2 regions of the Arthrobacter sp. B10-11 genome follow, and region 2 is predicted to be linked to the other one. Evidence: riboswitches for the same ligand, from Rfam matches in the RefSeq annotation. Region 2 holds a riboswitch; the other holds the start of a gene.

What was found. A riboswitch is a leader RNA that binds a small molecule or an ion and turns the genes downstream of it on or off. The one in region 2 is predicted to bind S-adenosylmethionine.
Region 1: another riboswitch for S-adenosylmethionine. It lies ahead of RW112_RS02035 (aminotransferase class V-fold PLP-dependent enzyme); the one in region 2 lies ahead of metX (homoserine O-acetyltransferase MetX).

What each region holds. Positions count from the first base shown of each region.
Region 1 covers NZ_JAWMTH010000001.1:422,024-427,589, reverse strand. The annotation lists gene RW112_RS02055 (CrcB family protein) at 1-216, opposite strand, end outside; gene RW112_RS02050 (CrcB family protein) at 213-647, opposite strand; gene RW112_RS02045 (metal-dependent transcriptional regulator) at 663-1,376, opposite strand; gene RW112_RS02040 (class I SAM-dependent methyltransferase) at 1,422-2,195, opposite strand; gene RW112_RS02035 (aminotransferase class V-fold PLP-dependent enzyme) at 2,273-3,694, opposite strand; SAM riboswitch class IV at 3,730-3,843, opposite strand; gene hisN (histidinol-phosphatase) at 4,014-4,826, opposite strand; gene RW112_RS02025 (ribosome small subunit-dependent GTPase A) at 4,891-5,566, opposite strand, start outside.
Region 2 covers NZ_JAWMTH010000005.1:315,804-321,369, reverse strand. The annotation lists gene RW112_RS16880 (MFS transporter) at 1-29, opposite strand, end outside; gene metX (homoserine O-acetyltransferase MetX) at 202-1,356, opposite strand; SAM riboswitch class IV at 1,369-1,484, opposite strand; gene RW112_RS16870 (bifunctional o-acetylhomoserine/o-acetylserine sulfhydrylase) at 1,576-2,892, opposite strand; gene RW112_RS16865 (VOC family protein) at 3,134-3,772, shown strand; gene RW112_RS16860 (CPBP family intramembrane glutamic endopeptidase) at 3,932-4,699, opposite strand; gene RW112_RS16855 (histidine phosphatase family protein) at 4,818-5,498, shown strand; gene hutI (imidazolonepropionase) at 5,520-5,566, opposite strand, start outside.

The sequences.
Region 1 (5,566 bases), on a different contig from region 2:
TCCGGTGGCGATTGCCGCCTGCCATTCCCCGCCGAGTCCCAACCGGCCGGTGACCCCCAGGGACAGGCCGATGATCAGCGAGCCGAGGACATTTACCAGCAGGGTTGCCCAGGGCCAGTGCCTGCGGTTCCCCGTGCGATGGGCGAACCACGTGTCGATGGAGAACCTCAGCAACCCTCCGGCTACGCCGAAAACCCCGACCAGCAGCGCTGTCATGAGGCTCCGCCGATCCGGTCGCTCAGGGACTTGCCGGTTTTCCAGCCCGCGGCTGCGGCAGCGAGCCCCAGGACCAGCGAGAGCCCGAGATACACCAGCCATATCAGGTGCTGCCCGGAGCGTGCGTGCTGGTCAATGGAAAAGACCACCGCCGAGAAAGTGGTGAAGGAGCCCAGCAGCCCCGGGCCAATGCCGGCCCTCAACCAGAATGCCGTCCTGGGGCGCGCGATCCACACTGTGGTGAGGGCAGCCAGGGCGAAGCTTCCGCAGACATTGATGGCCAGTGTGGTCCAGGGAATTGCCCCCGCGGCTTCCGGGAAGATCAGGCCGAGGCCATAGCGGAGCTCCGTCCCTAGGAGTGCTCCGACGGCCACCGCCGTCCATGCCCGCCATCCGGTACCCTTGCTGGCCTTCACGCCGGAAGCACTCATTCAGGCGGCGCCGTTCTAGGCGTCTGCCAGCCGGCAACCGGCATGGCCCGACTCGCTGTGCACCCACAGGGCTGACGAAACCTCATCGGCGAGATCGAATTCGCGGTGCGTGCCTGCGGTGCCGATGCGGACCACGAGGGCACCGCCGAACGGTTTCCGGCCGAGCACTTCGATGTCGGCGTCAAGGTCGATTTCCTGGGCCGAGAGGTAGCGCAGGAGCTCGGGATTGTCGTCGCTGATCCTGGTGATCCGGCCTGTGTGGCCCTCGTCGAGTTCGCTCATGCGGTGGGCGTCCGGCATGTGGACGGTGCCGTCGGCCGCCGGGATCGGATCGCCGTGCGGGTCGCGCAGCGGATTGCCGAGCTTGCCCGCCATCCGTTCGATGAAGGTATCCGACACGGCGTGTTCCAGGAGTTCGGCTTCGTCGTGGACCTCGTCCCAACTGTAACCGAGCTCCTGGACCAGGTAGGTCTCAATGAGGCGGTGCCGCCGCACCATGGAAAGCGCGAGCCGGATTCCGTCGGCCGTCAGTGTGATGGCGCTGTAGGGCTTGTGGTCGACCAGGCCCTGGTCCTTGAGTTTGCGGACCATTTCCGAAACGGAGGAGTTGGCGACGCCGAGCCGTTGTGCCAGCTGCGAGGAAGTGATGGGTTTGTCCTGCCACTCCGTAAAGGAGTAGATGACCTTGACGTAGTCCTCGATGGAGGAGGAGGGCGCGCTGGTCTTCACGACTCCAAGCCTACCGCCTTGGCCCTGGCGCTCATGCTTTGGCGCTCATGCTTTGAACGCCCGCCAGGTCTGGGTCAGGTACGGCAGCCCCAGGACGTCGGAGGGGGAGTGCGACAGGTGTTCATGGAGGTACCACTGCAGATTGGCGAGGACCTTGGCCCGGGTGCCCTCTCCGGCGGCGAGGTAGTAGCTGCGGGATTTGGCCAGCTCGATGATGTCTTCGGTGGTCACCGGGTCTTCCCACCGTGTCAGGTGGCTCTCCAGTTCTTTGAACTCCGGTCCGACGACGGGGCGGAAGTCCGGCTTGTGCACATCGCCGGCGTGCATGATCCGGGAAAGCCTGTGCACCCACGGAACGGACGTATCCAGCTGGTTCCACAGGAGGCCCAGCACGCCGCCGGGGCGAAGAATGCGGGCAAGCTCGGTGCTGGCCGGGAGCGGATCGCACCAGTGCCAGGCCTGGGCGACGCTGACGACGTCGAATGCTTCGTCCGCGAGGCCGGTGGCCTCCGCGGTGCCCACCGACGCGGGAACGCCCGGAAGGACCAGCCGCAGCTGGGTGAGCATGTCCTCCGAGGGATCCACGGCGGCGACCGACAGGCCGCGCTGGACCAGCAACGCCGTGAACTTTCCGGTGCCGGCCCCGATGTCGGCGGCGTCGGACGCGCCGCCTGCCCTGCGGACGCTGCCGATGAGCCAGTCCGCGGAGTCGGCGGGATAACCGGGCCGGACGCGGTCGTAGTGCTCACCGCCGTCCTGGAAGCTTTGGCCGAGCTCGTACCGGCGCTGGTGGTGCAGTTTGGGGCCTCCCCGTGCCACGTGCAGTCTCCTTCGGGCAGGCTGGAATTCTTACCCCTCGAATTTACCGCACCGCGGGTGGCGCCGGACTTCTGTTCCTAGTCGTCGGTGCAGGGGGCGGCGCCGGCGGTGCCGGGAGTGTTGGGCGCCCAGTCCGGGTAGCTGCGGGTGTCGTTGGCCGGCACCCAGCGGCCCGCGTCCACCACGTAGTCCCAGCCCAGTCCGGTCCGGCGGAGTTCCTCGATGCCGGCAAGCAGGCGCTGCGCATCCTCCAACCGGGAGCCCACGCCGAAGCTCGCCCGCAGCGAGCCCGACGGCAGGCCCAGCCGCTTGAGCAGCGGATGGGCGCAAAAGCGGCCGTCCCGCAGGCCCACGCCGTGTTCAGCGGACAGGTAGGCCGCCACGAGGCCCGCGTCGTAGCCGGCCACGGAGAAGTTGACCACGCCGATCGTGTCAGTGGCCTGGTCCGTGTCGCTGAAGATCTGGTGCACGGTGACGCCGTCGATCTTGCCCAGCCCCTCCACGAGGAAGGACCGGATGGCGTTCTCATGCGCGTGCCACAGCTCCGGATCCAGGGCGCCGATGACCTGCGTGGCCCGCGCCAGCGTGGCCGCTCCGAGCACGTTGGGCGAGCCGCCCTCATGCCGCGCCGGTCCCGTTGCCCAGCTGACGGAGTCCAGCCGTGCCTCACGGACGGCGCCCCCTCCTGCCAGGTGCGGGGTCCCGGCGTCGAGCCAGTCCGGCCGGCCGACCAGGACGCCGCTGCCGAATGGCGCGTACAGCTTATGGCCCGAGAAGGCGAGGTAATCGACGTCGTCCGCTGCGATGTCGATACGGCGGTGCGGTGCCAGCTGTGCTGCATCCACAACGATCCTTGCTCCGTGTTCGTGGGCCAGGGCGGCCAGCTCGCGGATAGGGAGGATTTCGCCGGTGACGTTGGAAGCACCCGTCACCGCCAGCAGGCTGATGTCGCCCTGGCTGAGTTCGGAGCGGAGGCTCTCCAGCGTGGCCTTCAGGGTGGAAGAAGCCACTACGCTGCGGTGCGGGACGCCCTGCCAGGGGAGCAGGTTGGCGTGGTGTTCGATGTCGAGGTACAGCACCTCGCCGGTGTGGCGGCCGTCCGCCACCGGGAGGCAGCCCGCCAGCAGGTTCAGGGAGTCCGTGGTGTTCCGGGTGAAGATCACCGAATCGTCCGCCCTGCCGCCCACGAACCCGCGGACGATGTTCCGTGCATTCTCGTACACGGACGTGCTGATCTGCGAGGCGTAGCCCGCTCCGCGGTGCACGCTGGCGTAATACGGCAGGATCTCATTGAGGTAGGCGGAGACCACGGACAATGCCGGTGCGGACGCGCCGTAGTCCAGGTTCGCGTAGCGGACGTGGCCGCCCTGGATCAGCGGCGCCTGGATTTCCGCTCCGGTGACTGCGGAGAGGGGGCGCCGGGCAACGGTGAACCGTTCGTCCAAGAGCCCTGCGGCGGTGGTGGTTCCGGGGGTTGCGGGGAACGTGGCAGTAGTCATGGGGACCTCACTGTAAAGGGACCCCTCACTCCGGGGATCCGCGCTTGCCGGGTCCGTTCCGGACCGGCCTGGTCGTCACCCGGGGCACCCCACCGCGAATGGAGGGTTGCCGGCCAGCAAACCGGGGTTTCGCGCTGGCACTCGTGACCTGTTTCGAGATTAGGACATTCACGGCGCCGCGGGAAAGCGGCGGCGATTATTAAGCACTTTGTTACGCCCGCCGGAAGAACGGGCTTCCGGTCGAATATACGACGGCGGGCGTCCCCTGGGAGGGGCGCCCGCCGTCGTTTATTCGGAATATAGGTGATCCGGCCGCGGATCAGAGGAGGTCGTCGAGGTCCGGGTTCAGCCGCTTGAGGACTTCGGAGTGGAGGATGGAGTTGGTGGCCAGGGCGTTGCCGCCGAAGGGGCCGTCCACGCCCTCGAGGGAAGTGAAGCGGCCGCCGGCCTCGGTGACGATCGGCACCAGCGCGGCCATGTCGTAGAGGTTCAGCTCCGGCTCACAGGCGATGTCCACCGATCCCTCGGCGACCATGCAGTAGGACCAGAAGTCCCCGTAGGCGCGGGTCCGCCAGACTTCCTCCGTGAGGCCCAGGAATTCGTCCAGGTTGCCGCGCTCCTTCCACCCGCCCAGGCTTGAATAGGAGAGGGAGGCGTCGGACAGCTTGGACACGTTGGACACCTTCAGCCGCGTGGCAGCAGCCAGGGACCTTCCCATGTAGGCGCCGGCGCCTTTCGCGGCCCACCAGCGCTTGCCCAGCGCCGGTGCGCTGACCAGGCCGACCACCGGCTCGCCCTCGTCCACGAGGGCGATCAGGGTGGCCCACACGGGCACGCCGCGGACGAAGTTCTTGGTGCCGTCGATCGGGTCGATGATCCAGCGGCGGGAACCGTGGCCTGAGCTGCCGAACTCTTCGCCGAGGACGGCATCCCGGGGGCGGGAGCGGGAGAGCTGGCCGCGGATGGACTCCTCGGCTGCCTTGTCGGCATCCGTTACGGGGGTCAGGTCCGGTTTGGTTTCAATCTGAAGGTCCAGCGCCTTGAAACGGCTCATGGTCTGGGAGTCGACGGAGTCGGCCAGGACATGGGCGAGCCGCAGGTCATCGTTGTAGCTCGAAGCGGGTTGGGTCATGGTTCCAAACTACCGTCTCCGGGGCCGGCCGGCCGGGAGGTCGGGTCCTTGGCCCCTTCGCCCGCTAGGAAACGATGCCGAGTTCCTTGGCTTCCTGCGCTTCCATCCGGGGATCGGTGCCGAGCAGGCGGCGCAGTGATGCCAGCCGCGCAGCCCCTGACGGGCCAGCTTTTCCTTCTGCCACCCAGGCGTCCACCCCGCAGTTGATGGCGGAGGAATCATGCTTGCAGCCGCGTTCGCAAGCGTCCGTGCCGGGTTCGAGGTCGGGGAAGGAACGCAGGATCCGGTCCGGATCCACGTGGGCCAGGCCGAAGGACCGGATGCCCGGTGTGTCGATAATCCAGCTTCCGGCGGGCGCGTCGCTGATCCGGAGGGCAAGCGCCGACGACGACGTGTGCCGCCCCCGCCCGGTGACGGCGTTGACCCCTCCGGTTGCCCGTTCAGCACCGGTCAGGGCATTGACCATGGTGGATTTCCCGACGCCCGAATGACCCAGCATGACCGTGACCTTGCCGTTGAGGTGGGCCCGCAGTTGCGACACGGCGTCGCTGTCGAGGCGGGCCGATAGCCCGTCGTCGGAGCGGGCATCGATTCCTGAAGCTGCGGCATCGGCCGTGCGGCTGATGATGACCGGAAAATCCAGGTGCCGGTAGTTGGACAGGAGTTCAGTGGGATCCTTGACGTCGGCCTTGGTGACCAGCAGCAGCGGCTCGATCCCGGCGTCGTAAGCGGCCACCAGC
Region 2 (5,566 bases):
CGCCTTGCGGCGGAGTCGTGCGTGCTCATTGTGAACTCCTTCGGCGTCTCCGTCGACACCATGTGGACCATTCCGTAGCGGCCGCGTGTGATGTGCACCACCAACGCGCGCCGGTCCCCTAGAGTATGGACTCACATTGCCGCAGGCTCAACGCCATTTTCTGCAGAACAGCTCTGCAAAAACGCACATTTCGCCGGCGGACTATGCGAAGAAGTTCTGCCTCAGCTGCGCGCTGAGCTGGCCGATCTCGGTGAGGAAGCCGTCATGGCCAATGGGCGCATCGATGACGTGGACGGGGACGTCACCGGGGAGCGCTGCCGCGAGTTCGTGGGACTGTGCAGGGAAGTACAGCCGGTCCGTGTTCACTGCGGCGATGAAGAACTCAGCTTTGGCCTCCGCCAGTGCTTCCGTAAGCGGACCGCGTCCCCGGCCCACATCGTGGCTCATGAGGGCCTCGGTGATGGCGATGTAGCTGTTGGCATCGAAGCGGCGCACCAGCTTGGTGCCCTGGTAATCGAGGTAGCTCTCCACCTGGTAGCGGCCGCGCTCCCCGAGCGACACTGCCTGGAGCGGGGCTTCGCCGCCTTGCGGGCTGCGGCCGAACCGGGCTGCGAGTTCGTCGGCGGAGCGGTACGTAATGTGCGCAATCCTGCGCGCCAGGGCCAGGCCGGCCTCCGGTTCCGGACTGCCGTAGTAGTCGCCGTCGTTGAAGTTGGCGTCCTGGCGGATGGCGAGGGTCTGCGCCTGCGCGAACGCGATCTGCTCGGCGGTGCTGCTGGCGCCGCTGGCTATCACGCCGCAGCGCCGGACGCGGTCAGGGTAGGTCACGGCCCATTCCAGGGCGCGGGCTCCGCCGAGGGAGCCGCCCAGTACCGCGTACCAGCTTCCGATGCCCAGTGCGTCTGCCAGCCGGGCTTCGGCCGCCGTGGTGTCGCGCAGGGTCACCAGGGGAAAGCGCGAACCCCACGGCTTCCCGTCCGGGGCCGGGGTCGACGGGCCGGTGGAGCCATAACATCCGCCCAGGATGTTGATGGAGACCACGAAATACTTGTCCGTATCAACCGGGGCGCCCGGGCCGGCCAGCTGCTCCCACCAGCCTTCCTCGTCGCTGGCACCCCTGGTGACATGCGTGCTGCCGGTCAGGGCGTGCTGCACCAGCACGGCGTTGGAACGGTCCGGGTTCAGCGTTCCCCACGTTTCGTAGGCGAGTGTGACGTCCGGGAGGTGGCCGCCGGCTTCCAGGTCGAGTCCGCCGACGCTCAGGAACTTGACGGTACCGTCCGGGACGGGGGCGGTGAACGGCTCGTTGGGGCTGCTGGTTCCGGGTACACCGCTGCGGGTGACGGCAATCGTCATCTGAGGACCTCTTCTTCGCGCTTGCCTGCCGCCAACTGGCCGGCAGGCCAGGTCTTCACCCGGGGCACCCCGCCGCGGAAGGAGGGTTGCCGGCCAGCAAGCCGGGGCTGTCGCTGGCACTCATGACCTGTAGAGAGTCTACGAAATGCGTCGCCGCAATGGCGAAGATTGTGACAGCAATGTGACTCCCGGCGTCGACGACGCCGGGAGTCAGTGCGGTCAGTCGCCCTTGGCGGCGCGGAAACCGGCGTCGAGGTCGGCGATGATGTCATCGATGTGTTCGAGCCCCACCGAGAGGCGGACCAGGCCGGGGGTCACGCCCGCCACGGCCTGCTGTTCCGCCGTCAGCTGGCTGTGCGTGGTCGACGCCGGGTGGATGACCAGGGAGCGCACGTCGCCGATGTTTGCCACGTGGGAGTGGAGCTCCAGGGCGTCCACGAACCGCTTGCCGGCCTCCGCGCCGCCGGCGATGTTGAACGAGACGATCGCGCCGGTGCCCTTGGGCCCGTACTTGCGGCCGCGCTCATACCAGGGGCTGGACGGCAGGCCCGCGTAGGCGACGGATTCGACGTCGTCCCTGGACTCCAGCCACTCGGCGACGCCCACCGCATTGGCGACGTGCCGCTCAACGCGCAGGCTCAGGGTTTCCAGGCCCTGGGCGATGAGGAAGGCGTTGAACGGTGAAACCGCGGACCCCAGGTCGCGCAGCAGCTGGACGCGGGCTTTGAGGATGTAGGACAGGTTCGCGCCCAAGGCACCCTCCGCCCCGAGATCCCGCGCGTAGACAAGGCCGTTGTAGGTGGGGTCCGGGGTGTTGAAGCCGGGGAACTTCGCCGGGTCCTTGCCGAAGTCGAAGTTCCCCGAGTCCACAATCACGCCGGCGATGGCGCTGCCGTGCCCGCCAAGGTACTTCGTGGCCGAGTGCACCACAATGTCGGCGCCCCATTCCAACGGGCGGATGAGGTAGGGAGTGGACAACGTGTTGTCCACGATCAGCGGGACACCTGCCGCGTGGGCAACGCCGGACACGCCTTCGATATCCAGGACATCCTGGCGCGGGTTGGACACCACCTCGGCGAAGAAGAGCTTGGTGTTGGGCCGGACGGCGTCCTCCCACTGCTGCAGGTTGTCCGGATCCTCGACGAACGTCACGGTGACGCCGAACTTCTTCAGGGTGTGGGCCAGCAGGTTGTAGGTGCCGCCGTAAAGGCTGGGACTGGCCACCACGTGGTCGCCGGCTTCAGCCACGTTGAGGATGGCAAACGTTTCCGCGGCCTGGCCCGAGCTGAGCAGCAGCGCGGCCAGTCCACCTTCCAGGCTGGCGACGCGCTGTTCCACGGCGTCCTGGGTGGGGTTGCCGATGCGGGTGTAGATGGGTGCCAGTTCGGCCAGTGCGAAGCGGTTGGCGGCGCTTTCAGCGCTCGGGAACACGAACGACGTCGTCTGGTAGATGGGCAGTGCCCTGGCACCGGTGGCGCTGTCCGGCTCCTGGCCGGCGTGGATCTGACGGGTTTCGAATGACCATGCATTGGACAACGGGAAGCTCCTTCTGTGGAGGGCACCTGTGCCGGGGCAGGACCTGCCATGGCAGGGCCGGTGCCGCCAGGCGGTCCTGACCCGGACTCAGTGTAGGAACGGCTGAATGCGTGTGAACAGGTTTGTGACGAAGGACGTCGGCCGCGTTATTTCGGGCCCTCAGGCCGGACCGCAATGACATCCCACCACGGTTAGGGCACCCTTAGCTGAGAGCTCCATCACAAAGTGCCAAGATGATGGCATGCGCATGGATCACGTCTCTTACGCCTGTGAACAAGATGGCCTGGCTGCCACCACCGAACGTATTGCAACCGCCCTCGGCGTCGAAGCCGTGAAGGGCGGGGTACACCCCCGTTTTGGCACCCGCAACATGATTATCCCCCTCGCCGGGCACAAATACCTGGAGGTCGTGGAGGTCCTGGACCACCCGGCATCCGACAAGGCGCCATTCGGGCAGGCCGTACGTGCCCGCTCCGCGGCGGGCGGCGGCTGGATGGGCTGGTGCGTCGAAGTGGACGACCTGGCTCCGTTCGAAGAACGCCTTGGCCGCTCGGCTGTCAACGGCAACCGCAAGTTCCCCGACGGCCGCGAGCTCGTTTGGAAGCAGATCGGCATCCTGGGCCTCATCGCAGACCCGCAGGTGCCTTACATGCTCAAGTGGGAAGGCGACCCGGAGCTTCACCCGTCCAACGCCTACCCAAGCAACGTCAAGATGTCCAGCCTCACCATCGCCGGCTCGGCCGAACGCGTCACGGAATGGCTCGGTCAGCCGGTCGAGAAGCCCTTGGAGGATGTCGCGGTTGAATGGGTCGCCCCGAAAGGGACGCCGGGAATCCTTTCCGTCACCTTCGAAACCGCCTCCGGGGCAGTAATCATCTGATCCTGTTCCACCGTGTGGTCCGCTCCGGACCACAGGCAGCCTGTTGCCCCTGAACGGTGCCACACCAAAAACTTCGGCCGCTATCAGCGGGTGCCAACGACGTCACCCACCGATAGCGGCCGAATCCTTTTAACCCGGCTCAACCCAATTCAACCCGGCTTAACCCAGCCCGATGGCCTTGCCGAAGAGGCTGAAGCCGACGAAGGCCACGATGTCCAGCAGGGCGTGGGCAATCACCAGCGGCATCACCCGGCGGGTCCTGGTGTAGATCCAGGCGAAGACCACCCCCATGACGGCGTTGCCCAGGAACGGGCCGAAGCCCTGGTAGAGGTGGTAGCTGCCGCGGAGCATGGAACTTGCGAAAATGGCCAGCGGAACGCTCCATCCGAATTTTCCGAGCCGGTCCAGCAGGTACCCCACCACAATGACTTCCTCGACGATCCCGTGCCGCACGGCAGACAGGATCAGTACGGGAATGGTCCACCAGAAGGCGTCCAGCGCGCTGGGGATGATGGCGGTGGTAATGCCCAGGGCCCGGCCGGCGGCATAGAGCCCCAGGGACGGAATACCGATCAGCGCCGCGAGGCCCAGCCCCTGCAGCAGGTCCTTGCCGGGACGGGCAAAATTGAACCCCAGCTTACGGAAGGCCGAGGCGCCGGACTCCCCCGCCGGACGGTGCTCGGTCAGGAAGTAGATCACCAGGACCACCGGCACCAGGGCGAACACAATGTCCAGGAGTTGATAGGTCAGGTCGAAGTATTCGCGGCTGCTCTGCGAGCGGTTGAGGGTGGAGGTCCCCTCCGCCAGGGGTGCGCGCGTCAACTTGTCCAGCAACTGCACCACGGAATACACGGCGGACTGCCCCAGCGACAGACCCAGGACAATCCAGACTTCGATGCGCAGACGACGGCGGGAGGGAACCAGCATGTTCCTATCTTGCCTTCACTTGCGGGTTCTTTCCTGTCCGCCGCCGCCGGACGCCCGCCCTTGCTGATGGAACGACGCTTCCGCCAGCCGGGCGGGCCGGGGCCTATGCTAGGAATTTATGAGTGCGCCCGACAAAATCATCATGATCCGGCACGGCCAGTCCGCCGCCAATTTCGACACCTCCATCTACAACCGGGTGCCGGATTACCGGATACCGCTGACGGAGCTCGGCGTGGCGCAGGCCCGGGCAGCCGGCGAGCGGATCCGCCGGCAGCTGGACGGACAGCAGGTGTGTGTTTACGTCTCGCCCTACCTCAGGGCGTACCAGACCCTCGAGGCGCTCAACCTGGGCCCGCTCATTGAACGTGTTATCGAGGAACCCCGCCTTCGTGAACAGGACTGGGCAAACTTCCAGATCGCCGGGGACATCGAGGACCAGAAGGAACTCCGGAACGCGTACGGGCACTTCTTCTACCGCTTCCGGGAAGGCGAATCCGGCTCGGACGTCTACGACCGGATCTCCTCCTTCATGGAGACGCTTCACCGGCACTGGGCACGGCCGGACTACGCACCCAACGCGCTCTTCGTGACGCACGGACTCACGATGCGCCTGTTCTGCATGCGCTGGTTCCACTGGTCCGTGGAATATTTCGAGTCCCTCAACAACCCGGACAATGCCGAGGTGCGGACCCTGGTGCGCACGCAGGTGGGCAAGTATGAACTGGACATGCCGTTCAGCCAATGGGAGGACCGCCGCGTGGACGAGACGGTCCTGGATGCACCTCCCATGGTGTTCTAGCCCTTCCCCGCTCCCGCGAGGTCAGCGGGCGCGGACTCCCGCCCGCCAGACGGCGTGGGTCAGCGGGA